DNA from 3 places in the Priestia sp. HNGD-A6 genome. Region 1 is predicted to be linked to each of the others. Evidence: predicted binding sites of a transcription regulator. Region 1 holds the regulator's gene; each other region holds the start of a gene.
The links. Region 1 encodes CtsR, which represses protease genes until heat stress. Its sites were predicted from a motif close to ATGGTCAATAAAGGTCAAACA; they were not measured.

Region 1 (10,412 bases):
GTCCGTTTGTGACACACCACAATGCGCTTGATATGGAACTTTATATGCGTATTGCGATTGAACTTCATTTAAAACGTTTAATCGTAGGTGGATTAGAAAAAGTATATGAAATTGGCCGTGTATTCCGTAATGAAGGTGTATCTACACGTCACAATCCTGAATTTACAATGATCGAATTGTACGAAGCGTATGCGGACTACAAAGATATCATGGCTTTAACGGAGAACTTAATTGCACACATTGCGCAAGAAGTACTTGGCACAACAAAGATTCAGTATGGTGATCAAGAGGTAGACCTAACGCCAGAATGGACAAGACTTCATATGGTCGATGCTATTAAACAATATACGGGCGTAGACTTCTGGGGAGAAACATCTGTTGAAGAAGCTCGTGCTTTAGCAAAAGAACACGGGGTAGAAATTACTGAACATATGCAATATGGACATATTGTAAATGAATTCTTTGAACAAAAAGTAGAAGAGCAGTTAATTCAACCGACGTTCATTTACGGACATCCTGTAGAAATCTCTCCACTTGCTAAGAAAAATGCGGAAGATCCGCGTTTTACTGACCGTTTTGAGCTGTTTATCGTTGCGCGTGAACACGCGAACGCATTTACAGAGCTAAATGATCCAATTGACCAACGTGAGCGCTTTGAAGCTCAGTTGAAAGAGAAAGAACAAGGAAACGATGAAGCACATGAGATGGATGATGACTTCATTGAGGCATTAGAATACGGTATGCCACCTACAGGTGGTCTAGGAATCGGTATTGACCGCCTTGTTATGTTACTAACAAATGCACCGTCAATCCGTGATGTACTATTATTCCCACATATGCGTCAACGCTAAAAAAAGAGATGGCTACGGCCATCTTTTTTTAGGTATTAATATTAGAAAATTTAAACTTTTAATTTACCTCTTGTTTTTATGAAATTGATTTGGTATATTTATATCTGTTGCTAACGCAGACAAGCGAAAACAACAAAAAGAAATAAAAAAGTTGTTGACATTACGTTGATAACTTGATAAGATAGTAAAGTCGCTTAAGAGCGGCGGTTGAACTTTGAAAACTGAACAAAGCGACAAACGTCAACGTTAATTTTTATTTTTTAAATGAGCAAGTCAAACATTTCTTCGGAGAGTTTGATCCTGGCTCAGGATGAACGCTGGCGGCGTGCCTAATACATGCAAGTCGAGCGAACTGATTAGAAGCTTGCTTCTATGACGTTAGCGGCGGACGGGTGAGTAACACGTGGGCAACCTGCCTGTAAGACTGGGATAACTTCGGGAAACCGAAGCTAATACCGGATAGGACCTTCTCCTTCATGGGAGATGATTGAAAGATGGTTTCGGCTATCACTTACAGATGGGCCCGCGGTGCATTAGCTAGTTGGTGAGGTAACGGCTCACCAAGGCAACGATGCATAGCCGACCTGAGAGGGTGATCGGCCACACTGGGACTGAGACACGGCCCAGACTCCTACGGGAGGCAGCAGTAGGGAATCTTCCGCAATGGACGAAAGTCTGACGGAGCAACGCCGCGTGAGTGATGAAGGCTTTCGGGTCGTAAAACTCTGTTGTTAGGGAAGAACAAGTACGAGAGTAACTGCTCGTGCCTTGACGGTACCTAACCAGAAAGCCACGGCTAACTACGTGCCAGCAGCCGCGGTAATACGTAGGTGGCAAGCGTTATCCGGAATTATTGGGCGTAAAGCGCGCGCAGGCGGTTTCTTAAGTCTGATGTGAAAGCCCACGGCTCAACCGTGGAGGGTCATTGGAAACTGGGGAACTTGAGTGCAGAAGAGAAAAGCGGAATTCCACGTGTAGCGGTGAAATGCGTAGAGATGTGGAGGAACACCAGTGGCGAAGGCGGCTTTTTGGTCTGTAACTGACGCTGAGGCGCGAAAGCGTGGGGAGCAAACAGGATTAGATACCCTGGTAGTCCACGCCGTAAACGATGAGTGCTAAGTGTTAGAGGGTTTCCGCCCTTTAGTGCTGCAGCTAACGCATTAAGCACTCCGCCTGGGGAGTACGGTCGCAAGACTGAAACTCAAAGGAATTGACGGGGGCCCGCACAAGCGGTGGAGCATGTGGTTTAATTCGAAGCAACGCGAAGAACCTTACCAGGTCTTGACATCCTCTGACAACTCTAGAGATAGAGCGTTCCCCTTCGGGGGACAGAGTGACAGGTGGTGCATGGTTGTCGTCAGCTCGTGTCGTGAGATGTTGGGTTAAGTCCCGCAACGAGCGCAACCCTTGATCTTAGTTGCCAGCATTTAGTTGGGCACTCTAAGGTGACTGCCGGTGACAAACCGGAGGAAGGTGGGGATGACGTCAAATCATCATGCCCCTTATGACCTGGGCTACACACGTGCTACAATGGATGGTACAAAGGGCTGCAAGACCGCGAGGTCAAGCCAATCCCATAAAACCATTCTCAGTTCGGATTGTAGGCTGCAACTCGCCTACATGAAGCTGGAATCGCTAGTAATCGCGGATCAGCATGCCGCGGTGAATACGTTCCCGGGCCTTGTACACACCGCCCGTCACACCACGAGAGTTTGTAACACCCGAAGTCGGTGGAGTAACCGTAAGGAGCTAGCCGCCTAAGGTGGGACAGATGATTGGGGTGAAGTCGTAACAAGGTAGCCGTATCGGAAGGTGCGGCTGGATCACCTCCTTTCTAAGGATTTTTACATGACGTACGTTTTGACACTTTGTTCAGTTTTGAGAGTTCAATCTCTCAATTATAGAAAGCATACTACTTTCTTCTTATTAGATAAGAAGAATTTTGGTTGCGATTGTTCTTTGAAAACTAGATAACAGTAATTGCTGAGGAAAAGTGAAACTTTTCTTTAATCAAACCAATAAATAACACAACAATATGTTGTACCATTTATTCGCTAATGGTTAAGTTAGAAAGGGCGCACGGTGAATGCCTTGGCACTAGGAGCCGATGAAGGACGGGACTAACACCGATATGCTTCGGGGAGCTGTAAGTGAGCTTTGATCCGGAGATTTCCGAATGGGGAAACCCACTGTTCGTAATGGAACAGTATCTTTATCTGAATACATAGGATATTGAAGGCAGACCCGGGGAACTGAAACATCTAAGTACCCGGAGGAAGAGAAAGCAAATGCGATTTCCTGAGTAGCGGCGAGCGAAACGGAATTAGCCCAAACCAAGAGGCTTGCCTCTTGGGGTTGTAGGACACTCTATACGGAGTTACAAAGGAACGAAGTAAATGAAGCGACCTGGAAAGGTCCGTCGAAGAAGGTAACAACCCTGTAGTTGAAACTTCGTTCCCTCTTGAGTGGATCCTGAGTACGGCGGAACACGTGAAATTCCGTCGGAAGCTGGGAGGACCATCTCCCAAGGCTAAATACTACCTAGTGACCGATAGTGAACCAGTACCGTGAGGGAAAGGTGAAAAGCACCCCGGAAGGGGAGTGAAAGAGATCCTGAAACCGTGTGCCTACAAGTAGTCAGAGCCCGTTAACGGGTGATGGCGTGCCTTTTGTAGAATGAACCGGCGAGTTACGATCCCATGCAAGGTTAAGCTGATAAGGCGGAGCCGTAGCGAAAGCGAGTCTGAATAGGGCGTTTAGTATGTGGTTGTAGACCCGAAACCAGGTGATCTACCCATGTCCAGGGTGAAGTTCAGGTAACACTGAATGGAGGCCCGAACCCACGCACGTTGAAAAGTGCGGGGATGAGGTGTGGGTAGCGGAGAAATTCCAATCGAACCTGGAGATAGCTGGTTCTCTCCGAAATAGCTTTAGGGCTAGCCTCATGTTGTGAGAGTCTTGGAGGTAGAGCACTGATTGGACTAGGGGCCCCCAACGGGTTACCGAATTCAGTCAAACTCCGAATGCCAAAGACTTATCCATGGGAGTCAGACTGCGAGTGATAAGATCCGTAGTCAAAAGGGAAACAGCCCAGACCACCAGCTAAGGTCCCCAAGTATACGTTAAGTGGAAAAGGATGTGGAGTTGCTTAGACAACCAGGATGTTGGCTTAGAAGCAGCCACCATTTAAAGAGTGCGTAATAGCTCACTGGTCGAGTGACTCTGCGCCGAAAATGTACCGGGGCTAAACGTATCACCGAAGCTGTGGATTGACATCTTTGATGTCAGTGGTAGGAGAGCGTTCTAAGTGCTGTGAAGTCAGACCGTAAGGACTGGTGGAGCGCTTAGAAGTGAGAATGCCGGTATGAGTAGCGAAAGACAAGTGAGAATCTTGTCCACCGAATGCCTAAGGTTTCCTGAGGAAGGCTCGTCCGCTCAGGGTTAGTCGGGACCTAAGCCGAGGCTGAAAAGCGTAGGCGATGGCCAACAGGTTGATATTCCTGTACCACCTCCCCGCCGTTTGAGTAATGGGGGGACGCAGTAGGATAGGGTAAGCGCGCTGCTGGATATGCGCGTTCAAGCAGTTAGGCTGATGAGTAGGCAAATCCGCTCATCATGAAAGCTGAGCTGTGATGACGAGGGAATTATAGTACCGAAGTTCCTGATTCCACACTGCCAAGAAAAGCCTCTAGCGAGGCGGGAGGTGCCCGTACCGCAAACCGACACAGGTAGGCGAGGAGAGAATCCTAAGGTGATCGAGAGAACTCTCGTTAAGGAACTCGGCAAAATGACCCCGTAACTTCGGGAGAAGGGGTGCTCTGGTAGGGTGTATAGCCCGAGAGAGCCGCAGTGAATAGGCCCAGGCGACTGTTTAGCAAAAACACAGGTCTCTGCGAAGCCGCAAGGCGAAGTATAGGGGCTGACGCCTGCCCGGTGCTGGAAGGTTAAGAGGAGGGGTTATCCTTTGGGAGAAGCTCTGAATCGAAGCCCCAGTAAACGGCGGCCGTAACTATAACGGTCCTAAGGTAGCGAAATTCCTTGTCGGGTAAGTTCCGACCCGCACGAAAGGCGTAACGATCTGGGCACTGTCTCAACGAGAGACTCGGTGAAATTATAGTACCTGTGAAGATGCAGGTTACCCGCGACAGGACGGAAAGACCCCGTGGAGCTTTACTGTAGCCTGATATTGAATTTTGGTACAGCTTGTACAGGATAGGTAGGAGCCTGAGAAGCCGGAGCGCTAGCTTCGGTGGAGGCGTCGGTGGGATACTACCCTGGCTGTATTGAAATTCTAACCCGCGGCCCTGATCGGGCCGGGAGACAGTGTCAGGTGGGCAGTTTGACTGGGGCGGTCGCCTCCTAAAATGTAACGGAGGCGCCCAAAGGTTCCCTCAGAATGGTTGGAAATCATTCGTAGAGTGTAAAGGCACAAGGGAGCTTGACTGCGAGACCTACAAGTCGAGCAGGGACGAAAGTCGGGCTTAGTGATCCGGTGGTTCCGCATGGAAGGGCCATCGCTCAACGGATAAAAGCTACCCCGGGGATAACAGGCTTATCTCCCCCAAGAGTCCACATCGACGGGGAGGTTTGGCACCTCGATGTCGGCTCATCGCATCCTGGGGCTGTAGTCGGTCCCAAGGGTTGGGCTGTTCGCCCATTAAAGCGGTACGCGAGCTGGGTTCAGAACGTCGTGAGACAGTTCGGTCCCTATCCGTCGTGGGCGTAGGAAATTTGAGAGGAGCTGTCCTTAGTACGAGAGGACCGGGATGGACACACCGCTGGTGTACCAGTTGTCTTGCCAAAGGCATCGCTGGGTAGCTATGTGTGGACGGGATAAGTGCTGAAAGCATCTAAGCATGAAGCCCCCCTCAAGATGAGATTTCCCATAGCGCAAGCTAGTAAGATCCCTGAAAGATGATCAGGTTGATAGGTCAGAGGTGGAAGCGTGGCGACATGTGTAGCTGACTGATACTAATCGATCGAGGACTTAACCAAACTTTTAAAAGCGTAAGCTTTACTCAGCAAACTGTTACCTAGTTTTGAGAGAGCAATCTCTTGTCTGGTGGCGATAGCGAAGAGGTCACACCCGTTCCCATACCGAACACGGAAGTTAAGCTCTTTAGCGCCAATGGTAGTTGGGACTTTGTCCCTGTGAGAGTAGGACGTTGCCAGGCACCTGAAAAAGGACTAGCTATTTTAGCTAGTCCTTTTTTGTTTACAATTTATTTGTTTTATGAAAAAGTATAGTAAGAACAATAAAATTCGCGATTTGCAGGTTTTGAAATAAATTTTAGTGGCAACGATAAAAGTAAAGAATAAACTTTAATAGTACATAGTTGAAAATTTTTTCGTTTCCTTTTATATTTAAATTAAGGTCAAATATAGTCAAAGTCAGAAGGAGGGGGCAGCGTGCCAAATATCTCTGACATTATCGAACAGTATTTAAAACAAGTACTTGAATTAAGTGAAAGAGAAATTGTTGAAATAAGGCGCAGTGAGATTGCTGATAAATTTCAATGCGTTCCGTCGCAAATTAATTACGTTATCAATACCCGCTTTACGGTTGAGAGAGGTTATCTTGTAGAAAGTAAGCGAGGCGGCGGCGGATTTATTCGTATTGCAAAAGTAAAAATGCATGATGCAGCGGATTTGTTTCAGCAAGTGATTGAGATGATTCAAAATGAAATTTCACAAGTAAGTGCTGAAAATGTCATTATTAGGTTAGTTGAAGAAAAAGTCATCACAGAACGAGAAGCAAAAATCATGTTGAGCGTTATCAATCGTTCAGTTATTAATATTGAACTTCCTTATCGTGATGAGCTAAGAGCCAATCTTTTAAAAGCAATGCTTAATTCATTACGCTACCGATAAGCTCATGATCTATTTTATTTAGAACAGGGAGTGATGACAGGATGATTTGTCAGCAATGTGAAACGAGACCTGCAACTCTTCACTTCACAAAAATTATTAATGGTGAAAAGACGGAGATGCACGTATGTGAACAATGCGCTTCAGAAAATGGAGATGCATTTTCTTTTTCAAATCAGCAAGGTTTTTCAATCAATAACTTACTAGCTGGCCTACTTAACCTAGACCCAGCAGTAACTGAAAATTATAAGAAACAAAGTCAGGACGTTCTTTCTTGTCCTACTTGTGGCATGACATATCAAAAATTTGCTAAAATCGGCAGGTTTGGATGTGCAGATTGCTACAAAACATTTGAGCGACCTCTTATTCCTTTCGTGAAGAGGCTGCATGGAGGTAATTATCTACATCATGGAAAAATACCAGCAAGAATTGCAAGTAATCTTCATTTAAAAAAGGAATTACAGGCATTAAGATTGAACTTAAAAGAGTATATCGAAAAAGAGGAGTTTGAGAAAGCAGCCGAACTCCGAGATCACATTCGATTACTAGAAAAGAAGATGAACGAATCGAGAGAGGAGGAAGCGTAATTCATGTCCCAGGATTTGTTCTTTTCCCAGCCTGTTAGCTCTTGGATGCGTCAAGAAGCTTCGAATTCAGATATTGTGCTAAGCAGTCGAATCAGGCTGGCTCGAAATTTAACTCATTATCTTTTTCCAACTCTCTTTTCTAAAGAACAAGCAGTTGAAGTGGTTCGAGTATTTGAGCAAGTTTTTCAAAAAAGTGAGAACACCAATCAGTGGAATTTGCATTTACTAAAGATGAACGAATTACAGCCTCTTCAAAAGCAAGTGTTGGTTGAGAAGCATCTTATCAGTCCTAACTTGGCTGAAGGAGACAACAACGGAGCTTGTTTTTTATCAGAAAAAGAAGATTTGAGTATTATGGTTAATGAAGAAGATCATTTACGCATACAATGTTTATTTCCAGGCCTTCAATTATCTGAAGCTTTAAGCACAGCGAATAAAGTAGATAATTGGATTGAGAAATACGTAGATTATGCGTTTGATGAAAATAGAGGGTATTTAACCAGCTGTCCCACAAATGTGGGTACTGGGCTACGTGCATCTGTGATGATGCATCTGCCGGCTTTAGTGATGACCCGTCAAATTCATCGTATTATTCCCGCTATTAACCAGCTTGGCTTAGTGGTGAGAGGAATTTATGGAGAAGGTAGCGAAGCTTTAGGGAATATCTTTCAAATTTCTAATCAGATAACCTTAGGGAAATCTGAAGAAGATATTGTGGCAGATTTAAATAGTGTCGTACAGCAGTTAATTACACAAGAGCACTCTGCAAGAGACGCACTGTTTAAAACATCTCATGTAGAGTTAGAAGATCGAGTGTATCGTTCATATGGAGTATTGGCCAATAGCCGTATTATTGAGTCCAAAGAAGCTTCACAATGTTTATCAGATGTTCGATTAGGAATCGATTTAGGGTATATAAAAGGACTGAGTCAAAATATATTGAATGAACTTATCATTATGACGCAGCCAGGCTTTTTACAAAAGTATTCGGGAGGGCCCCTAAAGCCTCAGGAACGTGACATTAAAAGAGCCACCTTAATTCGAGAACGTCTCACTATAAATAAAAACACAAATTAAACGTGGAGGGTGACGATTATATGATGTTTGGTAGATTTACAGAGCGCGCACAAAAAGTATTAGCTTTAGCACAGGAAGAAGCACTACGCCTAGGTCACAACAACATTGGAACGGAGCACATTTTATTAGGTATCGTTCGTGAAGGTGAAGGAATTGCAGCAAAAGCTCTTTCTGCTCTAGGCCTAAGCACTGAAAAAATTCAAAAAGAAGTGGAAGCATTAATTGGCAGAGGCCAAGAATTAACGCAGACCATTCATTATACACCTCGAGCGAAAAAAGTCATTGAACTTTCAATGGATGAAGCCCGAAAGCTTGGTCATTCTTACGTAGGAACAGAACATATCTTACTAGGCTTAATTCGTGAAGGTGAAGGCGTTGCAGCACGCGTTTTAAATAATCTAGGTGTCAGCCTAAATAAAGCTCGTCAGCAAGTACTTCATTTATTAGGTAGCAATGAAGCTGCTTCAAGCCATCAAGGCGGAGGTTCTTCAAATGCCAATACACCTACGCTAGACAGCTTAGCACGCGATTTAACAGTTGTAGCGCGCGAAGGAAGCTTAGACCCTGTTATCGGACGTGGGAAAGAAATTCAGCGTGTTATTGAAGTGTTAAGCCGACGTACAAAAAACAATCCTGTATTAATTGGGGAGCCAGGTGTCGGTAAAACGGCAATCGCTGAAGGTTTGGCTCAGCAAATCGTCAACAATGAAGTTCCAGAAATTTTACGTGACAAACGCGTTATGACTTTGGATATGGGAACGGTCGTGGCTGGTACAAAATATCGCGGAGAATTTGAAGATCGCCTGAAGAAAGTAATGGATGAAATTCGTCAAGCAGGTAATATCATTCTCTTTATCGATGAGTTACACACATTAATTGGCGCTGGTGGTGCAGAAGGTGCTATCGATGCTTCTAATATTTTAAAACCGTCTCTTGCTCGTGGAGAACTTCAGTGTATCGGTGCTACGACTTTAGATGAATACAGAAAATATATTGAAAAAGATGCAGCGTTAGAGCGTCGCTTCCAGCCAATTCAAGTGGATGAACCAACGTTGGAAGAGTCTATTCAAATCTTAAAAGGGCTTCGTGACCGTTATGAAGCGCATCACCGAGTATCTATTTCTGATGAGGCAATCGAGCAAGCGGTGAAACTATCAGATCGCTACATTTCAGATCGTTTCTTACCGGATAAAGCAATCGATTTAATTGATGAAGCTGGTTCAAAAGTGCGTTTACGTTCATTTACAACGCCGCCAAATTTAAAGGAATTAGAGCAAAAATTAGAATCAGTACGCAATGAAAAAGATGCGTCTGTTCAAAGTCAAGAATTTGAAAAAGCAGCATCTTTACGCGACACAGAACAACGCCTACGCGAAGAATTAGAAGACACAAAGAAAATTTGGAAAGAGCAGCAAGGTAAAGAAAACTCAGCTGTAACCGTAGAAGATATTGCGATGGTGGTATCTAGCTGGACGGGTGTACCGGTCTCTAAACTGGCACAGGAAGAGACAGAAAGACTGCTAAACATGGAAGAGATTCTTCACTCTCGTGTAATTGGGCAAGAAGAAGCGGTAAAAGCAGTTGCAAAAGCTGTGCGCCGTGCTAGAGCAGGCTTGAAAGATCCAAAACGCCCAATTGGTTCATTCATTTTCTTAGGACCAACAGGGGTTGGTAAAACAGAGCTTGCACGCGCATTAGCGGAGTCAATCTTTGGCGACGAAGACGCAATGATTCGTATCGATATGTCTGAGTACATGGAGAAACATTCTACTTCACGCTTAGTAGGTTCACCTCCAGGATATGTTGGATACGAAGAAGGCGGCCAGTTAACGGAAAAAGTAAGAAGAAAACCTTACTCAGTTGTTCTTTTAGACGAAATTGAAAAAGCACATCCGGATGTATTTAACATTTTATTACAAGTGTTAGAAGATGGACGCTTAACAGATTCAAAAGGCCGTACAGTTGATTTCCGTAATACGATTTTAATTATGACATCAAACGTAGGTGCGGACACATTAAAACGAAGCAA
Region 2 (10,412 bases), 1.1 Mb from region 1:
AAGCTGCTTATTTCCATTCATCAAAACTGCTTCCAATTTCTTTACTGCTTAGCTAAATGTATTTTAAACCATTTATCAATTTCCGCGTTGTATTGATCATAATAAGCAGTTAGCGGATGGTCTCCATTTTTGTACAGTACATATTTGTATTCTTTTCCCTGCTCATCTAGCTGTTTCACAAGTTTTTCAGCCTGAGTGTGGTGAACTTTACGATCATGATCGCCCTGTAAAATCAAAAGAGGTGAATTTACTTTATCGCTCCAGTAGACAACAGAACGACTTTTATACCTCTCTGGATACTGCGCCGGATCTCCTACAATTGTCCGCAGCACTTGTTTCATTTCAGGCCCTCTTTGGTCGTAGAATTGAAACATGTCTGTAATACCTGATTGTACGACAACAGCATCAAATTTAACGCCGTTTTTCATCGTTAAATACGTCATCATACCGCCGCGTGAATATCCTAGCGCTACCTTTTGCTGGTGATTTACATAAGGAAGCTGTTCTCCCCATTTAATAAGATTTAATACGTCGTCAATATCTTTACCGCCGTACGTCTCTGTTCCTTCACTTCCGCCATTTCCCCTGTATTGAGTCGCAACAACGACGTAGCCTTTACTTGCCCAGTATGACAAATACTGAAGTGTTTTTGCGCGAATCATGCCATGTTCGCGATTTCCTCCGCGATTATATACTAAAAGCGGATAATGTTTGTCTGCAATGTCTTTAGGCTGTACTAAAAACCCTTTTATCTTTAAATTATCACTAGGATACGTAATGCTATATACATCTACTTTATTTGAATAAGGCGATAATAAATTCAATTTTTCTTTATTTACATCATCACTTTCAGCTCGGTTAAAAACCGCTGTCACACCGAGCACAGCTACAGTGATTAATGCAATGATGCCCCATTTTTTCAACAGAAACCCTCTCCTCAATAAATATCTTTTCTCTTTTATAATGAGTGTTTTCATTTGCCTTTACCCTTCTTAAATGTTTGCTAAAAAGGGCATTCATCCCATCGCCAATACAGCTTATCTATCATACCGCAAAACCCAAATTTCTTCATTAATAAAGAAATAAGAATTCATACAAATACATGAACAGGAAAGACGTATAGTAAATTGTATTATTAAATTATAGATTTGAAAAGTGGAATGATACTTTTTTTGTCGTTTTTTACCTGTCCTTTTTTAAAAAGAAAAAAGCCCAGTTAAGACTGAGCTTTTTTCTTGGCAATACCAATGCCTGTATATGCTAAAATAATTGAAAAAATCGGACATAAAATGCTAAAGAATGTAAATGGAATATAGTCAGCCGCTGGAATATTTAATGCAGTTGAAATAAAAGCTCCGCTGACACCCCACGGAATAATAGCATTAATAACCGTTCCACCGTCTTCAAGCGTTCGTGATAAGTTTTTCGGATCTAAGTTCCACTTTTCATACAGCGGCTTAAACGTTTGCCCAGGCAGAAGAATTGATAAATACTGTTCTCCTGTAATAACGTTCACTCCAATTGAAGATAGAAGCGTAGCAAAAATAACGTCTCCGCTGCGGCGGATTTGTTTTGCTAATCCTTTTAATAAAGCATCAATAATTCCAACCGCTCTCATCAAGCCACCTAGCGACAAGGCAATCATGATAAGAGAAATAGAAAACATCATGGACTGTAATCCGCCTTTGTTTACAATCGCATCGACTACTTTATTTCCTGACTCGATTGCCGGCCCGCTTTGAAGAACCCCTAGCAATTGACTCAGCGTAAATTCATGCTGTGTAATCATTCCTGTAATAATGGCCGTTACAATCCCTAAAACTAACGTTGGCAATACATCGACTCTTCTCATCGAAAAAATAAGAACTAAGAGTGGAGAAAGCAACGTTAACACGTGTAAATTAAACGTATGTTTTAATGCTTCTTGAATTCCTTGAATTTCTCCGTAATTGACGCTTTCATGATTTCCGTTCATTCCGATTACCAATGCAATGATTGCTGTAATAACAATACTTGGAACCGTCGTCCACGTAATATGCTGAATATGTTTAGGGAGCGGCACTTCAACGATACCAGAAGCAAAATTTGTTGTATCAGACAATGGAGACATCTTATCTCCAAACACAGCTCCTGAAACAATCATCCCTGCTGCTAGCCCTGGATGTACACCAATAGCAGTTCCCACGCCAAATAAAGCGACTCCTACCGTACTGACGGTTGTTAATGAACTTCCCGTGAATGTTGAAACTAACACGGTGATAACCAAAGCACTAATTAAAAAGTACTGCGGTGAAATCCAGTGGAAGCCGTAGGATAAAATCGTCGGTATCGTTCCTCCTACCATCCAAATCGCAATGAGCATCCCGATCAGCATTAGAATAAGGATAGGCTTAATGCCAAGTCTAACACCGTCTAAAATGCCTTTCTCCATTTCTGTCCACTTATATTTCAACAAAAAGCCAATCACACTAATAAATGCTACACCAAATATTAGCGGAATATGAGGCGGCAGCTTTAACATAAATAATGAAACAAAAATAATAGCTAATAGCACCAAAATCACCGCTATTGATTGTATAAATAAAATTTCTTTTTTCATGAGGTATTCCCTTTCTATCTTTCTTTTTCACTTAAACGCTTTTATGCTTTTACGCAGTTAAGTGCAAACCTTCTTGAGTATAATTTTTATCCTTCTTGCTGTCAATAACTTATTTTATCCAAGGGCAGGCTCTGCACTCATTTTTCCACTTTTCTTCTTATTAATATTTATTCTCTATCTAAGCAAATCATTGTACAAAATGCTTCTAATGTTTTTATATATATAAAACGGGTACAAACAAAACACACGTTTTTTTAATCTACTACCTTTTGTACATAAGCGAGGAACTTCCCTCAAAAAATTTTTAAGCAAAAGACTTGAAAGTCAAAAAAGGTCAAAGTATAATGAGATTACGAAAGGTCAAGAAAGGTCAAAGTATAATGAGATTACGAAAGGTCAAGAAAGGTCAAACACCTGCTGATCTTCGATTAAAATCATTTAGGGAGGCTAATTAAATGATTTGTCAAAACTGTAATAAACGTGAAGCATCTATTCAATTAAATGTACAAACAAATAATCAAAAATCTCAATATCGTTTATGTCATACATGTTATCAAGCACTAATGAAAGAACATAAAATCCCATCAGGCTTTGGAGGTGGCGGCTTTATGAACATCGATGATTTATTCAAGCAAATGGCGCACGAACAAGCTGCACAGGAGCAGCCACAGCAAGGAAACGGAGGCGGAGGCTTTTTAGATCAATTTGGTCGAAACTTAACTCAAATTGCGAAAACGGGATTAATTGACCCTGTTATTGGCCGCGAAGAAGAAGTAGAGCGCGTCATTGAAATTTTAAATAGAAGAAACAAAAACAACCCGGTACTAATTGGAGAACCCGGTGTTGGTAAAACAGCTGTAGTCGAAGGGTTAGCTTTAAAAATTGCGGAAGGAAAAGTTCCTGCAAAGCTGCTAAATAAAGATGTATATCTGTTAGATGTAGCATCACTCGTAGCTAATACGGGCGTGCGAGGTCAATTTGAAGAGCGTATGAAACAGTTAATTTCTGAGCTTCAACAGCGAAAAAACGTGATTTTATTTATCGATGAAATCCACCTTCTTGTAGGAGCAGGTTCAGCGGAAGGTTCAATGGACGCAAGCAATATTTTAAAACCTGCTCTTGCACGAGGTGAACTTCAAGTAGTCGGAGCTACAACTTTAAAAGAGTACCGTTCCATTGAAAAAGATGCGGCTCTTGAACGACGTTTCCAGCCGGTTATGGTTCATGAACCGTCTGTAGAAGAAGCCGTTGAAATTCTAAAAGGAATTCAAAGTAAATATGAAGATTATCACGGCGTTAGCTATACAGATGAAGCGATCCGCGCTTGTGTAAATTTATCACACCGCTACATTCAAGATCGTTTCTTGCCTGATAAAGCAATTGACTTGCTAGATGAAGCAGGTTCAAAAATGAACTTACAGGCAGGCATTACAAATAAAGACGACGCAGCCGCTCGCTTAAAAGAAATTACAAAAGAAAAAGAGCAGGCGCTAAAGGATGAAAAATATGAAGTAGCGGCAAAACTGCGCGATGAAGAAGCTGCTCTTGAAAAACAACTAAACGAAGAACAGCAAAAAATGAATGTGGATATTGCTGACATTCAAGCCATTATTGAAAAGAAAACGGGTATCCCTGTTGGTAAACTTCAAGAAAATGAATCAGCAAAAATGAAGCATTTAGCAGAGCACTTAGCTCAAAAAGTAATCGGACAGCAGGAAGCTGTAGAAAAAGTAGCAAAAGCGATTCGACGTTCTCGCGCTGGATTAAAAGCGAAGCATCGCCCAATTGGTTCATTCTTATTTGTTGGTCCAACAGGTGTTGGTAAAACAGAGTTAACCAAAACATTAGCTGAAGAACTGTTCGGCTCAAAAGATGCTATGGTTCGTCTAGATATGAGTGAATATATGGAAAAACACGCGGTGTCTAAATTAATCGGTTCACCTCCTGGCTACGTAGGTCACGAAGAGGCAGGACAATTAACAGAGAAAGTACGCCGTAACCCTTATTCCATCATCTTACTAGATGAAATTGAAAAAGCTCATCCAGACGTTCAGCATATGTTTTTGCAAATTTTAGAAGATGGACGTCTAACGGATAGTCAAGGTCGCACAGTGAGCTTCAAAGACACGGTTATCATTATGACAAGTAACGCTGGTGTAGGTGAAAAGAAAATTACGGTTGGGTTTGACGCAGAAAATGATGCGCTTAAGCAGGCATCCGTTTTAGATTCACTTTCATCTTATTTCAAACCAGAGTTTTTAAATCGATTTGACACAATCATTGAATTTAATCACCTTGAAAAAGATAACTTGATTAAAATCGTTGACCTTATGCTTGCTGAATTAAAAGAAACATTACAAGAACAAAACATCACGCTGAGCGTAGCAGATGAGGTAAAAGAAAAACTGGCTGAACTTGGCTATCACCCTGCATTCGGTGCTAGACCACTCCGCCGAGCAATTCAAGAACAGCTTGAAGATCGAATTACAGATTTACTGTTAGATGATGCGGACGTATCAACAGTGAACGTAACGTTAAATGAAGCGAGCGAAATCACCGTACAAAACTAATAGAAAAAGCGACTCTACTTGAGTCGCTTTTTTTATAGAAATACTTTCGTTTATTTACTTTCATCTGTTTTTTCATCTGTTTTTTCGTCCGCACTATCCGTTGATTCTTCTTGATCATCAGCTGCTTCATCCCCAGATGAGTCATCTGCTTCGTCTTGCTTCATTGTTTCCTGTGAATCATCTGTCGTTGTATCCTCCGATTGAGTATCATCCGACTGTTCGGTTTGCTGTTCTGTTGCATCTTTTTCATCCGTTTGTGAGTTGCATGCTGTGATTAACATAATTGCTAGAAGTGATCCAAATAACTTGACTAATAAACTTTTGTTCATTTTACCGTCTCCTTTCGAATCATCTGAGCCTCTATGTAGTCACCATTCATATGGCTCTACTGGCAGTATAGCCTATCCAATTGGAAAAAAGTTCACTTTTACAAGGTTATCACAAAAGCTTTACATCTCCTTCATTTCGTTCATATTCCCCTCATATTTCCTTAATAGTTTATGACCAGCCACATTCTAGATCTATCTTCCTTGGTCTAAGTGCTCAATTCGGCTATTCACATAGTTGTAACTATGCTAATATGAGTGATATATCACTGTATCGTGCGACTAGCTGACTATGAAGTTATTCTCCTATAAAATTATTTACCATTTAAGAAAGGGATTTTTTATGGAATCACACAACCTCATAAAAAAACGTAATTTTATTCTTTTACTTATTTTCTGGCTGCTATATCTTGTCCACATTGTGTTATATCACTTTATTGCAGCTGATCCTAATATGATTGTTTTTATAAGCGGAGGAATTTTATTATTGGTAGTGACGGCTATGTACTACTTTCGTTTTCATCCTGCTATCATTATGTATTCTTTTTTTATATGCTATTATGCCTATATTGCGTACATAACATCTATTGAACCTGCTGTTATTAATTATTTGTTTTTGTTTCTTGGAATAATTGTTAGCTTTATTTACTATAGCTATATCGCTATTGTAACTTCTACATTAATGTCCATAATAATTGTTTTGTACTTTTATGTAAGCAACACTCTTTTTACATCTGTGACTTTCGTGAAATTAGATATCGTTTATTTCATTTTGTTTACGCTGATCACAATGATTATTTTGTTGTATTGTGCTCATTTCTCTAAAAAATTAATTGCTATTACGACGGTCAAAATGAACAAAACCGAAGATGAACTTTACTCAGCTCAAGAGTATTTACAATCTTTTTTCACATACAATCGCGACGCCATTTCCGTGTTCAGTCTAGACGGCAAAGTGATTAAAGTAAACGATGCTTTTGAGCAAATATACGGATGGAAAGCGGAAGAGATTGTCGGAAAAGCCATCCCATTTATTCCTGCTGGCTTAAAAGGCGACGCTGAAAACCGATTAGAAAGGGTTAAAAAAGGAGAAAAGCTGGTAGCCTTTGAAACCCAAGATAAGCGAAAAGACGGAAAAATAATTGACGTAGAAATTACTGTTTCACCTATTTTTAATCGTGATCAGCAAGTCGTTGCGCTTTTTGGTATTTCACGCGATCTTACAGAAGAAAAGGAAACAGAAAAATTTCTTCGCCAAACCGATAAATTATCTTTAGCCGGCAAAATGGCAGCGGGCATCGCTCATGAAATTCGAAATCCGCTTACTTCCCTGAATGGATTTATTCAGCTTATTCATGAAGACAGCAGCCGCTATCATTCTTATACAACCATCATGCTGAGTGAACTGAATCGTATTAACTCAATCGTTGGAGAATTTTTATTGCTCGCTAAACCTCATGATACGGTTATGAAAAAACATGCATTCTCTACTATTTTAAATGACGTTATTCTTCTGTATGAATCAGAATGTGTATTAAAAAACGTCGTAGTTAAAACGCAGGTGGAAGCTCCGCATACATACATCTGCTGTGATGCCAATCAAATTAAGCAAGTACTCATTAATTTATTAAAAAATGCGCTCGAAGCTATGCCTAGCGGAGGAGAAATCCATTTAAACGTTACTCAGCATACTAAAGGCCTTACTATTTTCATTAAAGATACAGGAGTGGGTATTCCCTCAAATTTGCTTACGCACATTCAAAAGCCTTTTTTTACCACGAAGCCCTCAGGTACCGGTCTTGGACTTGTTGTGATTAAAAACATTTTGTATCAGCATAAAGGAACATTTGAGATTAAAAGCACTGTTGGCAAAGGAACCAGCGTTACCCTTACGATTCCTTTATGGGAACAAGGAATGAACCATTAAAAAAAGAGGCTGGAACAAAAGTATGTTAGTTGAAGGAAGATCCGAACGAGTTTGTTTTTTGAATAAGAATCAAACTCATTCGGATTTTTTATTATGAGGGTGAGCGTAGGTTTAATCTAGGTGCTTCTAGCTGTTGATTGGAGGGCAAGGCGAAGACTCCTGCGGGAAAAGCGGAATAGGTGAGACCCCGCAGGAGCATAAGCGCCGAGGAGGCTCACCGGCCGCCCGCGGAAAGCGAAGCCTTGCACGGAAATCAACGGCGGTGTAACAAGCGATTCATATTAGATTGTTTATTCGATTTGTTCGTCTTTAGATTCGATTGATTTTGTTATGTCTCAATCTCTTTTTTTATAGCTTTTTATCATCAATACTATTTAAATAGTTTTCAATTTCATCTACTACAGACTGCACGCAGCCCTCTTCGAATGGAGAGATCAAATTCGCTTCCTCTACTAATTCTAAAAATGGCTTACTTCCGCCAAGCTTACACAAATGAACGTAATCTTGCCATGCTTGTTCATGATTTTCTCGATCTTTTTTCCAAAATTGAAATGCACAAATTTGAGCGAGCGTGTAATCAATATAATAAAACGGAGACGTGTAAATATGAAGCTGACGCTGCCAGAAGCCCCCGCTTTCTAGATAGTGATGGCCGTCATAGTTTTTAGAAGGCATATATTTCTTTTCAATTTCTCGCCACGTTTGTTTTCGTTCCGAAGGCGTCATCTCAGGGCGTTCGTATACAGCATGCTGAAATTCATCAACTGCTACCCCGTAAGGCAAGAAAGTTAAGCCTGAGCTTAAATGAGAAAACTGGTATTTATCTTTGTCCTCTTTAAAGAACAACTCCATCCAAGGCCATGTAAAATACTCCATGCTCATCGAATGAATTTCAGCTCCTTCATGCGTAGGCCAGTGATACTCATTGGTTTCCATATCTCGGCTGGAATACACTTGAAAAGCATGCCCTGCTTCATGCGTTAACACATCAATATCGCCTGATGTTCCATTAAAGTTTGAAAAAATAAACGGCGCTTTGTATTCTTCAATAAACGTACAGTAGCCTCCGCCTGCTTTGCCCTTTTTAGCGACTAAATCCATTAAATTATTTTCAAGCATGAAGGAAAAAAATTCGTCCGTTTCTTTAGAAAGCTCCTTATACATAACCCGTCCATTTTCAATAATCCACTTTTCATCACCTTTTGGCACTGCGTTTCCTGTTTCAAACTGAAACGGTTCATCATAATAAGTTAAGCTCTCTACTTGAATTCTTTCCTGCTGACGCTTTTTTAGTTTTTCAGTAAGGGGAACAATATACTCTTTCACTTGTTGGCGAAAATCGGCAACCATTTCAGCATCGTACCCTATTCTAGACATACGAGCATAGCCCACTTCTACGAAATTTTTATAGCCTAATTTTTCAGCAAGCTTGGTCCGCACTTTTACAAGCTTGTCGTAAATATCATCAAATTCCTCTTCATGATCAGTAAAGAATTGAAACTTCGCTTCTGCTGCTTTTTTTCTCATCTCTCGATCAGGTGACTCCATAAACGGATCGAGCTGAGCTAACGTTCTTTCTTCTCCTTCAAATTCAATTTTAGCTGACGCCACTAGCTTCGTATATTGAGATGATAGCTTATTTTCTTCCTGCAGCTCTTTTACTATTTCAGGAGAGAACGTTTTTAACTGCATTTCAGCAAGAGAAAACAGCTGCTTTCCCCACTTTTCTTCTAGTTCCGGTTTAAAAGGTGAAGAGATTAAGGCTTTGTAAAATTTCTCTACGTACCCTTCTAAAAGCGGCTGTGTTTCATCAAAATAGTCTTGTTCTTCTTTATAAAATTCATTGGCTGTGTCGATAGAATGACGAATATAGCAGATGTTCCCCATTGTACTGTACTGAGAATACGCATCGTTTGCTAGACGAATTGCCTCATTTTGCTGACTGACTGACCCTGCTTCCGTAAAATGTGTAATGGCCTTTTCAAACTGCTTTTCAATTTCATTCATATCAGGTCGCGTATATGTATAATTCTCAAATTTCATCATTTATTCCCCTTCCTCTATTGTCTGTATGTAACCTAATTCGTTTTTATCCAGCTGTATTCCTGTTAATTTCAATTTTTTGTCACTTTTTATTTTTTATGTCGATTGGTCATGAAAGAAGTCATAGAAAAAACTCGTTTGTTCAACAGAAACAAACGAGCTTTCCTTACTTAATTAGTCGATTCCGGCAAAAATTCATCTGCATAGTGCCCTAGTTTCTTAAGCATCGAAATGGCAACTTCCTTTTCTTCGCTAGATAAAACGGATAAAATATCATGAATTCTTTTTTCGTGACTCGGAAACATGCTTTCAATCATTTCCTTGCCTTGCTTGGTGATAGCTGCATAGGTTACGCGACGATCGTTCGGACAAGCAACGCGCTCCAAGAAGCCTTTTTTCTCAAGCTTGTCTACTACATACGTAATACTGCCGCTTGCCAACAAAATTTTTCCGCCAATTTGCTGAAGAGGCTGCTGGCCTTTGTGGTACAATAACTCTAGGACAGCAAATTCGGTTGGATTCATTCCATGCTGTTGAATAAATTTATGCACATGATCATTAATTGAACGATTGGCACGAGATAGTACAATAAATAATTTAAGAGATTGGTCTAACTCTTCTCTAGTTACATCATTCGTCATTTTAATCAGTTCCTTTAATATTATCTTGATATCAAGATAATACTAAAATTTCCCTTCAAAGTCAATCAAAGCAGGCTTATTTCATCGGTTATTCTCTCTGCTTGTACAATTTTTTTGATAAAAAATGTATATAAGTGGATTTATACATATGCTTTTAATACAATAAACATATGAACATTACATAAAAAGGTGAATGATTATGAAACCAACCCATTTATTATTTAATTCCGCGATTGGTTCGCAAAAGCCTGAAACAATCGTTAACCGGCAAAACCCCTGTCCCTTTTGCGACGTAGAATCTCTTAC
Region 3 (10,412 bases), 330 kb from region 1:
TGCTTCAGAAAGTACTTTATTCATTTTCCAGTTTCCTGCAATAATTGGTTTACGCATGTGTAACACCGTCCTTTGTTTATTGTGGGTTTTCACTTCACGCGTTAGATGTCCAAGAGGGTGCTGTTAAAAGTGATTCGGTCCCTTTTATCTCTTGGTCATCCTTCTTCGCTGCTTGATAATTATTTATATTATCAGTCGTCAGGTCGGTCCTCCGTCTTACTGAAACATAAACTTACTTATCGTTTAGTGCAACTACGCCTGGAAGTTCTTTACCTTCCATAAACTCTAGTGACGCACCGCCACCTGTAGAAATATGGCTCATTTTATCAGCTAGGTTGAATTTTTCAACAGCTGCTGCAGAGTCTCCTCCGCCGATTACTGAATATGTGTCAGTTGCTTCTGCTAAAGCTTCAGCTACTGCTTTTGTTCCATTAGCAAATGCGTCTAATTCAAATACACCCATTGGTCCATTCCAAATAACTAACTTAGAGTTTTTGATTACGTCAGCATAGATTTCACGCGTTTTCGGTCCTGCGTCTAAGCCTTCCCAATCGCTTGGAATGTTTTCAATTGATACAACTTGAATATTAGCATCATTTGAGAAGTCATCTGCTACTACCACGTCCACTGGCATGTAGAAGTTTACTCCGTTTTTCTTAGCTTTTTCCATGAAAGATTTTGCAAGTTCAATCTTGTCTTCTTCAAGAAGTGATTTACCTACTTCATGGCCTAGTGCCTTAATAAATGTGTAAGAAAGTCCTCCACCGATGATTAAGTTATCTACTTTATCAAGTAAGTGGTCAATTACACCGATTTTGTCTTTAACTTTTGCTCCACCAACGATTGCAGTAAATGGACGTTCTGGGTTCGATAATGCTTTTGAAAGCACATCAAGCTCTTTTTCCATTAAGAAACCTGCTACTGCTGGAATGTGTTGAGCAATTCCTTCTGTTGAAGCATGCGCACGGTGAGCTGCACCGAATGCATCGTTTACGTATACATCTGCTAATTCAGCAAACGCTTTTGCTAATTCAGGATCGTTTTTCTCTTCGCCTGGGTAAAAACGTACGTTTTCAAGTACTAAAACATCGCCTTCGCTCATGCCGTCGATTGTTTTCTTTACTTCTTCACCAAAAGCTTCGTCAGCTTTTGCAACGTCTTTACCAAGAAGAGCTTGTAAACGTTCTGCAACAGCATTTAGACGTAATTCTTCAACAACTTCGCCTTTTGGACGTCCAAGATGGCTAGCTAAAATTACTTTTGCACCTTGTTCTACTAAATATTGAATAGTAGGAACAGCTGCACGAATACGAGTTTCGTCTGTTACTTTTCCGTCTTTCATTGGTACGTTAAAGTCTACGCGACAAAATACTCGCTTTCCTTTTACATCGATGTCTTTCAACGTTTTTTTGTTCATCGTTAAAAGGCCTCCTTAAGTATTTATGGTACTAAGCAAGTAGGCTTCTATGTAATCATCAATCCACAAACCAACGGACATTTCATTTTATATATTGGCGCCTTTCTATATAAAGTGAAACTCCAGTTAGCTGTTTATGACGCTTTTTCATGTAGAAGCCAATACATAAATCAAGGAAGAGGGGGTATGCCCCTCTCTTCCTTAGCAAGTCTTATTATAGTCGTTCTATTTTCAGATATCCAATAAAAAAGGAAAGTCTAGTCGATTTCTGTCTTATTGAATCAAATAGAAGCGAATTTTAAGTTATTCTTATAGTCCTTTAGCAGCGATGTATTGAGCAAGGTCTACTACACGGTTAGAATATCCGCTCTCGTTATCGTACCAAGAGATAACTTTAACCATGTTACCTTCCATTACCATTGTAGATAATGCATCGATTGTAGAAGAGTTGATGTTACCGTTGTAGTCACCAGATACTAGTGGCTCTTCACTGTAACCAAGGATGCCTTTAAGATCGCCTTCAGCAGCTTCTTTAAGAGCATTGTTTACATCTTCAACAGTTACTTCTTTGTCAAGTTCAGCAACTAAGTCTACTAAAGAAACGTTTGGAGTTGGAACACGCATAGCTCCACCGTTTAATTTACCTTTTAATTCAGGTAATACTAGAGATACAGCTTTAGCAGCACCAGTTGAAGTTGGGATGATGTTTTCAGCAGCTGCACGAGCACGACGGTAATCTTTGTGTGGTAAGTCTAAGATTTGTTGGTCGTTTGTGTAAGAGTGAACTGTTGTCATCATTCCGCGTTTAAGACCGAACTTGTCGTTTAACACTTTAGCAAATGGCGCTAAGCAGTTAGTTGTACAAGAAGCATTTGAAATTACGTTGTGGTTAGCTGCATCGTATTTGTCTTCGTTAACACCCATTACGATTGTGATGTCTTCATCAGATGCTGGAGCAGAGATAATTACTTTTTTAGCTCCTGCTTCTAAGTGTTTTGCAGCGTCAGCGCGTTTTGTGAAGAATCCAGTAGATTCAACAACGATTTCTACGCCTTGTTTGCCCCAAGATAATTGAGCTGGGTCACGTTCAGCAGAGATTTCGATTGTTTTACCGTTTACTACTAAGTTGCTACCATCTACTACTACTTCTGCATCTAATTTTCCGTGTACAGAATCATATTTTAAAAGGTGAGCAAGCATGTTAGCATCTGTTAAGTCGTTGATTGCTACTACTTCAACGTTATCATTTTTTAAAGCTGCGCGGAATACATTACGGCCGATACGACCAAATCCGTTAATACCAATTTTTACTGCCATGGGTATTTCCTCCTTGAATGTAAAAAGTATTTTTTTATATGAGGGATTAATTAAAATCCCTTACTAACTCTTTTGCGGCGCCTTCATCTGTAATGAGAATCGAATCATGCGCTTGTTGCATAAACGCTTTAATTGCCTTTGCTTTGGATGAACCTCCTGCAACAGCAATAACACATTTATTGTTCTTTAAATCATCGAGTTGTATGCCAACTGTTTTAACTTTATGAACAACTTCGCCTTGATGATTAAAATAGTATCCAAATGCCTCACCTACAGCATGTCCATTTTTCACTTTTTCTAAGTCAGCTTGTGGTGTTTTACGGCGTTCTGCCATTGTCATAGCGTCTCCTATTCCGTGAACAACCATACCAGCGGACTTGATTAAATGAAGCATGTCTTTAATAGATGGCTCACCGATAATGGATCGGTATGCTTCATCACTAAGCTGATCTGGAACATGAAGCAAGCGATAGTGACTCATGGACTTTTCAGCCATCTTAGCACAAATCGTGTTTGCTTGGTTTTGTACATTTTCACCTAGCCCTCCGCGAGCAGGTACAAAAAGTACATCAGGGTGTTTTGAATCAGGTGTCATCATTTCGGCAACGGCGGCAAGCGTTGTACCACCTGTAACAGCAACGGTATTTTTTTCACCAACAAGGCGCTCCTTGATACACGAAACAGATGCTCGACCCATTTCATTTTTGACCCAAGGAGACTGATCACTATCTCCAGATACAACAACAACTTCTGATAAAGAAAACGCCTCTTTTAATGTTGTTTCCAATAATCGAAGTCCTGAAACTTCCTTCATTACTTCTTCTAACTCAGCTAGAAGTAATTCTCCCTCGTTTGTAAGCGTCATCCCACTAGGGTAAATGTCAATCAAATCTTGTTCTTTTAAGAATGTTACTTCGCTTCGTAACACACGCTCTGTTAGCCCAAGGCTTACAGCTAAGTTTCTGCGGCCAATCGGCTGCATTAAACGTATGTATTGCAAGATTTGATAGCGCTTTTGCATAACTGAGAGAAGTTCAGGTAATAATTTTCGTTGTACTTCTATTAAAGAACGCATGTTAAAATCCCCTTAAGGCATAAACTTGCTGGACATATTTTGTCCCGTATAGACATATTATGTCCCACCTTGCGCAAAAAAAATTCACCCTGCTACAAAATCTATTCTAACAGGAGTGAATCCTTTATTCAACTCATGTGTTGCCTATTTTTAAAAGTAAGCGTTTTCTTAATGGAATACCTGTTATTTTTCCATATTCCACTTCTTCTCCATCCATTTCTACTACAGGAATCGCAAGGTGATACTTTTCCAGCCACTCATCGTTTTTGTAAATATCTCGTTCCATAAGCTGAAAGGGAAACTGAGACTGCATCTCTGCAAGCAGCTTCTTTGCATCATCGCATAAATGACAGCCATTTTTGGTATATAGTACGACTTCCACATTCCCACTCCTTTACTGCATGACAAAAAGTTTTCGTTGACTGGATGGTAGAACGTTTAATTGGTCTCGATATTTGGCTACCGTTCTTCTTGAAATAGTAACGTTATAATTGCTTTGCAAGACGTTAGCCAACTGCTGATCTGAAAGCGGACGCTGTTTGTTTTCTTCTGATACTAGCTTTTTAAGCAGTTCTTTTACGTGAGTTGTAGAAGTCGCTTCGTTGTTGCCCAGTTGAATACTAGTTGAGAAAAAAGATTTCATTGAAAAGGTGCCAAAAGGCGTTTGAATATATTTGTGCCGAGTAGCACGGCTAATCGTTGATTCATGCACAGAGGTTTGTTCCGCTACTTCCTTCATCGTTAACGGCTTCAAATACGAAGGGCCCTTTTTAAAAAATGCTTCTTGTTCAACGAGTAAAGTATTCATTAATGCGTTTAATGTGTCTTTGCGTGTGTGTAAACTTTTCATAATCCATTGAAATTCACGATATTTCTCTTGCAAATAAGAAAACATTTCTTGGTTCTGCTTATTTTTCAGCTGAAGTTTGTATTGTTCGTTCACTGAAAGACGAGGTTCCAAATCCTCATTTGCATAAGCAACGACATTTCCATCTTCAATTTTCACAATAAAATCCGGTACAATGAATCGTTCATTGGACTTCATATAAAATGATCCAGGACGAGGATTTAATTTCTTAATCTGTTCATGTAATTGTTGAAGAGCTTCAAGTGAGATTTGACATAACTTTGAGATTTTCATCCATTTTTTATAAGCAAATTCCTCAAAGTGATGTGTCAAAATTTGCTCTATTTTTTCTGTCCATTGATTACTTCTTTTTAATTGGAGCATTAAGCATTCCTGCAAACTTCTCGCCCCTACTCCTGCCGGGTCCATCTGCTGCACAAGTTGAAGAGCCTTTTCAACCTGCTCTTGATCTTGGCCAAGCTGGTTAGCAAGTATGATTAACTCATCGTGCAAATAGCCAGCATCATCCAGACTATGAATAACAAACTCAACGGCTGCCTGCTCACATTCATCTAATTTTAATAATGCGGATTGATTCATTAAATGTTCGTACAGCGTTTCTTTAGGAGCTGGTATACTGCTCATATAATCTGTTGAATCAGAAGTTGCATGATTTTTTTGATTGTGAGATGTATTGACGGGCAGCTCTGAAAAATCTATAAGCGGATTTTGAAGCGCCTGCTCATGTAAAAACGCTACAATATCCATCGATGAATATTGTAAAAGAGAAATAGCTTGTGATAATTCTTTTGACATCGTCAGTTTTAACGACTGCTGCTGAAATAATCCAATCTCCATTATTTCTCCCCTCCCCTTCATCTATTTTACTATAAAAACGCTTTCAAAGAGCATGTAACTATTTTTTATATGTAATTTTTTCATCAAAAAATCTCCGTCAACCTTTGTTAACGAAGCATTTCATCCTATTTTTAGTTACTAACCATCAAAAAAGTAATAGAGCTATACACCTTTATAACTTTTCATTATAATTCGCGCCTACTACATGATCCGAGTACTAATTCGACATGACGTTTTCTTCGTCATGTCGAATTTTCTGCATTTGTATAATATATAGAAGAATTGCTTATTGAATAGTTTGTGCCATTTGCATAAACTTGTCTAAGTTTTCTGCGTCATTTTTCGTAAAAATGGTTAGCTTCATTGGTTTCTTTCCTTTAACCAACACGGCGTTTACCGTATGATCGCCAGATGTGGCTTTATACCAAACAGAATCTTTGAAGATTCCATTCTCCTCAAGATTCTTTTTCTCTGCTGCATTTTTATTAACTGCTGTTGCCGTTTGTTTAACAGATTGAGCAGCGTCATCCAGCGATGCTTCTGATGAAAGCATTTCAATACGCATAAATTGAGAATCATCTGAAGTTAACACTAACGCATCTTTTCCAGGTTCTTCACCCGTTAGTTTATAGCCGTCCATTACTTGAATAGAATAATCTTGTTCTGAGCTTTTTGTTAGTTTTGTTTCTGAAGAAGACCTTGACTGTCCACCTTCCGCCGTTTCGCTAGTCGATGATTGACTTCCTGAAGGTTCGGCTGAGACCTCAGCAGAATCCGCATCTTTTTTCGACTCTTCTTTTGCAGCGCCTGATGTTTGATCAGATTTAGAAGCTGTATCCTGCTGAACATTTTCTGCTTGATCATTAGACTTCGGCTGAGCAGAATCTTCGTTCGTCCCGCATGCAGATAGTAATAGGGCTACCGATGCACTGACAATGAAAAGTTTGTTCATGTATTTCATATTTATTCCTCCTCCGTGTTTCTTTTCCTTATATACTGTTTTATAGTATTCTGACAAATTCCGCAACCGGTACAATGGAATTAATTTCTTGCTTCCTTACGCGTATAAAGGGTTATAGAAGGAAAATAAATATTATTTTTTAAGAAGATGAGCCTTTTTACTCAAAATAAAAAACGTTGCGTAATCCGCAACGTTTTAAGACGCCCTCGACAGGATTCGAACCCACCCTAAGAGAACCGGAATCTCTTGTGCTATCCACTACACTACGAGGGCATATTTGTCACAACTTCCATTATAGGAGAGAAAACTTCTCTTTTCAATAGAATACTACGTTTATTTTTTTTAGAAGGGGGAAAAATTTTAATAATGTCAAAGAGGAATACATAGTCTTTTAAGCGAATATGTGTAGTAGAGGTTCTTTTGTTTGACCTTTATTGACCATACGTGTATTATAGGTACATAACAAATTATTCTTGTTAAGGAGGAATTTAATATGAACTTAATTCCTACAGTTATTGAACAAACAAACCGTGGTGAACGTGCTTATGACATTTATTCACGTTTATTAAAAGACCGCATTATTATTTTAGGTAGTGCTATTGATGATAATGTAGCTAACTCGATCGTTTCTCAGCTTCTATTCTTAGCTGCTGAAGACCCAGAAAAAGATATCTCACTTTATATCAACAGCCCAGGTGGCTCTATTACAGCTGGAATGGCTATCTATGATACGATGCAATTCATTAAGCCAAAAGTTTCTACAATTTGTATCGGTATGGCTGCATCAATGGGTGCTTTCTTACTGGCTGCTGGTGAAAAGGGCAAACGTTTTGCTCTTCCAAACAGCGAAGTAATGATTCATCAACCTCTTGGTGGTGCTCAAGGACAAGCTACTGAAATCGAAATTGCGGCAAAACGTATTCTATTCTTACGTGAAAAACTAAATTCAATTTTAGCTGAGCGTACAGGTCAACCGTTAGAAGTGCTACAACGTGATACAGATCGTGATAATTTCATGACTGCTGAACGCGCTTTAGAATACGGTCTAATTGACAAAGTATTAGAAAACGACCCTAAATAAGAAAAAAGCCTTTCCCACTTTGGGAAAGGCTTTTTTATGCATCGTTCTCTACGTAAGCGACTAACGCATCCATTGCTTCTTTTTCATCTACCCCTTCAACAATGAGCGTAATAAGAGAACCGTTATTAATCGCTAAGCTCATTAACCCCATGATACTTTTAGCGTTGACTACTTTCTCATCTTTCTTCAAGTACACATCAGATGTAAAACGAGTTGCTTCTTGCACGAATAGTGCCGCAACACGAGCTTGTAATCCCGTTTTTAATTTTACTTCTACTTGTTTTTCCATGATAAAATCCTCCCCCTTGCAATTCCCCTTATGTGACTGGCTGACCGGCGCGAAGCTTGTCTGCTATTTGGTCAATTTTACGCAATCGATGGTTAATGCCTGATTTGCTAATTTGACCTCCAGATACCATCTCACCAAGCTCCTTTAACGTAACGTCTTGATATTCCACACGCAAACGAGCAATTTCTCTTAGCTTTTCTGGTAAGATATCTAATCCAGCTGTTTCATCAATATAACGAATGTTTTCCACTTGACGAATGGCCGCTCCGATTGTTTTGTTTAAGTTAGCTGTTTCACAATTAACTAAGCGATTAACGGAATTTCGCATATCTCGGACAATTCTTACATCCTCAAACCGTAAAAGAGCGTTATGGGCTCCAATGATATTTAGAAACTCCGTAATTTTTTCAGCTTCTTTCAAATAGTTAATATAGCCTTTTTTTCGTTCTAATGTTTTACTATTCAATTGAAATTCGTTCATTAAATTGCATAAAGCTTCGTTGTGCTCTTCATACAATGAAAAGATTTCAAGATGGTACGATGATGTCTCCGGGTTATTAATAGAGCCGCCGGCTAAAAATGCGCCTCTTAAGTAGGATCGCTTACAGCATTTCTTTTGTACTAGCTCTGGTGAAATACGATGTGTAAACGTGAATCCTTCTTCTACAATTTTTAAGTCTTCCAAAAGCATTCTTGTTTTCTCTACTAATCGAACAATATACACATTGTTTTTCTTCAGCCGCATTTTCTTACGTACAAGCAGTTCTACTGACACATCATAATTTTTCTTAAGCAGGACATAAATGCGTCGAGCAATCGCTGCATTTTCAGTTTGGACATCAACTGTGAATTTTTTATTCGAAAAAGAAAGTGAACCATTCATTCGAATTAATGCAGAGAGCTCTGCTTTTGCACAGCAATCCTTGACTTCTAAATTCGTTAACTCTTTTTTTGTTTCTGATGCAAATGACATAACTTCACCTCCAATCTACATACGGAAATAGTGTTAAACACCAGTATTCGCTTTACCTTGCAGCGATGTCAGCATAGAATACACAAGCTTTGCTACTTTTTTTGTATCATGCCTAATTACGCTGCCGTCATACTGAATAATTTGATCTTCAATCACTTCTAAACCTAATTTTAGCAATACTTCACGGTCATATTCTACAGGCTGAGCCTGCTCTACTTGATATTTCTTTTTTAAAGGTGCCGGAATAGGTGCATTATTGACAATAATCGCATCTAAAAACGCACACGGCATATGGTTGTAAAGCGCTTTAATATGATCACTTGCCTTAAAACCCAATGTCTCACCCGGCTGCGTCATCACGTTGCACACGTACACTTTCTTTGCTTTTGTCGAACAAAGCTCATTACAAATATCTTGCACCAGTAAATTCGGCAAAATACTTGTATAAAGACTTCCCGGCCCCAATACAATTAAATCAGCGCGTCGAATAGCTTTTATTGTCTCGACAAGCGGTTTCACATCGGCAGGCGATAAAAACACTTTATTAATCTTTTTATTAACTTCTGGAATTTTAGATTCACCTGTTACGATGGATCCATCTTGCATCTCCGCATGCAGCACAACACTTTGATTAGCTGCCGGAAGCACTTTCCCTCTGACGTTTAGTACTTTGCTCATTTCTCGTATAGCATGCACAAAATCGCCAGTAATAGACGTCATAGCTGCAAGCAACAAATTGCCAAGAGAATGGCCTGTAAGCTCATTTCCTGTATCAAATCGATGTTGAAAAAGCTCTTCAACTAGTGGCTCTACATCAGATAAAGCAGCTAGCACATTTCGAATATCACCAGGAGCAGGGATTTCAAGTTCATCGCGCAATCGGCCAGAACTTCCCCCGTCGTCTGCTACGGTTACGATGGCTGTAAGATCAAGAGGGTATTCCTTCAACCCTCTTAACAGCACTGGTAAACCCGTTCCTCCCCCAATGACGACAACTTTTGGAAGCTGTTCACTGCTCATCTATGATTTTCCTTTCTCCTCTCAATGTCACGATGAGAAATATGAGTTTTGTATTCATTCTGGAAATGGTGACCTAAATATTCAGCTAATGTGACGGAGCGATGCTGTCCCCCTGTACACCCTATAGCGATGACCAGCTGGCTTTTACCTTCTCGCTTGTACTGCGGAAGCATAAACGAAAGTAGGTCTACTACTTTTTCAATGAACTTTTGAGTTTCCGTCCATTTTAATACGTAAGAAGAAACCTCTTCTTCAAGCCCTGTTTTAGGACGCATATGGTCAATATAGTGAGGGTTTGGCAAAAAGCGCACATCAAAGACTAAATCAGCGTCAATAGGCACCCCGTATTTAAAACCAAATGACATCACATTAACAGTAAAAACTTGTGAAGCGTGCGAAGAAAACTGAGTTAAAATCTTTTCTCTAAGCTCTCTTGGCTTTAACTCTGATGTCTCATAAATAAGCTGAGCTCTTCCTTTTAACTCCTCAAGCAGCTCCCGTTCCATACCAATTCCTTCTAACGGTAAACCCGAAGGAGCTAGCGGATGTGAACGTCTCGTTTCTTTGTAGCGCG

Region 2: the regulator CtsR is predicted to act here: its motif matches at 2,992-3,012, upstream of SCI76_RS07780 (ATP-dependent Clp protease ATP-binding subunit).
Region 3: the regulator CtsR is predicted to act here: its motif matches at 6,897-6,917, upstream of clpP (ATP-dependent Clp endopeptidase proteolytic subunit ClpP).

What each region holds. Positions count from the first base shown of each region.
Region 1 is NZ_CP138621.1:2,667,374-2,677,785, reverse strand. Features, by position in the region: gene lysS (lysine--tRNA ligase) at 1-851, shown strand, start outside; rRNA gene SCI76_RS13575 (16S ribosomal RNA) at 1,134-2,685, shown strand; rRNA gene SCI76_RS13570 (23S ribosomal RNA) at 2,911-5,846, shown strand; rRNA gene rrf (5S ribosomal RNA) at 5,910-6,025, shown strand; gene SCI76_RS13560 (CtsR family transcriptional regulator) at 6,261-6,722, shown strand; gene SCI76_RS13555 (UvrB/UvrC motif-containing protein) at 6,764-7,306, shown strand; gene SCI76_RS13550 (protein arginine kinase) at 7,310-8,383, shown strand; gene clpC (ATP-dependent protease ATP-binding subunit ClpC) at 8,404-10,412, shown strand, end outside.
Region 2 is NZ_CP138621.1:1,521,689-1,532,100, forward strand. Features, by position in the region: gene SCI76_RS07770 (S9 family peptidase) at 42-923, opposite strand; gene nhaC (Na+/H+ antiporter NhaC) at 1,217-2,599, opposite strand; gene SCI76_RS07780 (ATP-dependent Clp protease ATP-binding subunit) at 3,055-5,169, shown strand; gene SCI76_RS07785 (hypothetical protein) at 5,220-5,498, opposite strand; gene SCI76_RS07790 (PAS domain S-box protein) at 5,839-7,422, shown strand; gene SCI76_RS07795 (hypothetical protein) at 7,556-7,690, shown strand; gene SCI76_RS07800 (M3 family oligoendopeptidase) at 7,771-9,465, opposite strand; gene SCI76_RS07805 (MarR family winged helix-turn-helix transcriptional regulator) at 9,636-10,106, opposite strand; gene SCI76_RS07810 (DUF4931 domain-containing protein) at 10,306-10,412, shown strand, end outside.
Region 3 is NZ_CP138621.1:3,000,803-3,011,214, reverse strand. Features, by position in the region: gene tpiA (triose-phosphate isomerase) at 1-57, opposite strand, end outside; gene SCI76_RS15250 (phosphoglycerate kinase) at 233-1,417, opposite strand; gene gap (type I glyceraldehyde-3-phosphate dehydrogenase) at 1,727-2,734, opposite strand; gene SCI76_RS15240 (sugar-binding transcriptional regulator) at 2,781-3,809, opposite strand; gene SCI76_RS15235 (glutaredoxin family protein) at 3,943-4,191, opposite strand; gene rpoN (RNA polymerase factor sigma-54) at 4,204-5,514, opposite strand; gene SCI76_RS15225 (hypothetical protein) at 5,801-6,475, opposite strand; tRNA gene SCI76_RS15220 (tRNA-Arg) at 6,677-6,748, opposite strand; gene clpP (ATP-dependent Clp endopeptidase proteolytic subunit ClpP) at 6,969-7,556, shown strand; gene SCI76_RS15210 (HPr family phosphocarrier protein) at 7,591-7,845, opposite strand; gene whiA (DNA-binding protein WhiA) at 7,874-8,818, opposite strand; gene yvcK (YvcK family protein) at 8,852-9,838, opposite strand; gene rapZ (RNase adapter RapZ) at 9,835-10,412, opposite strand, start outside.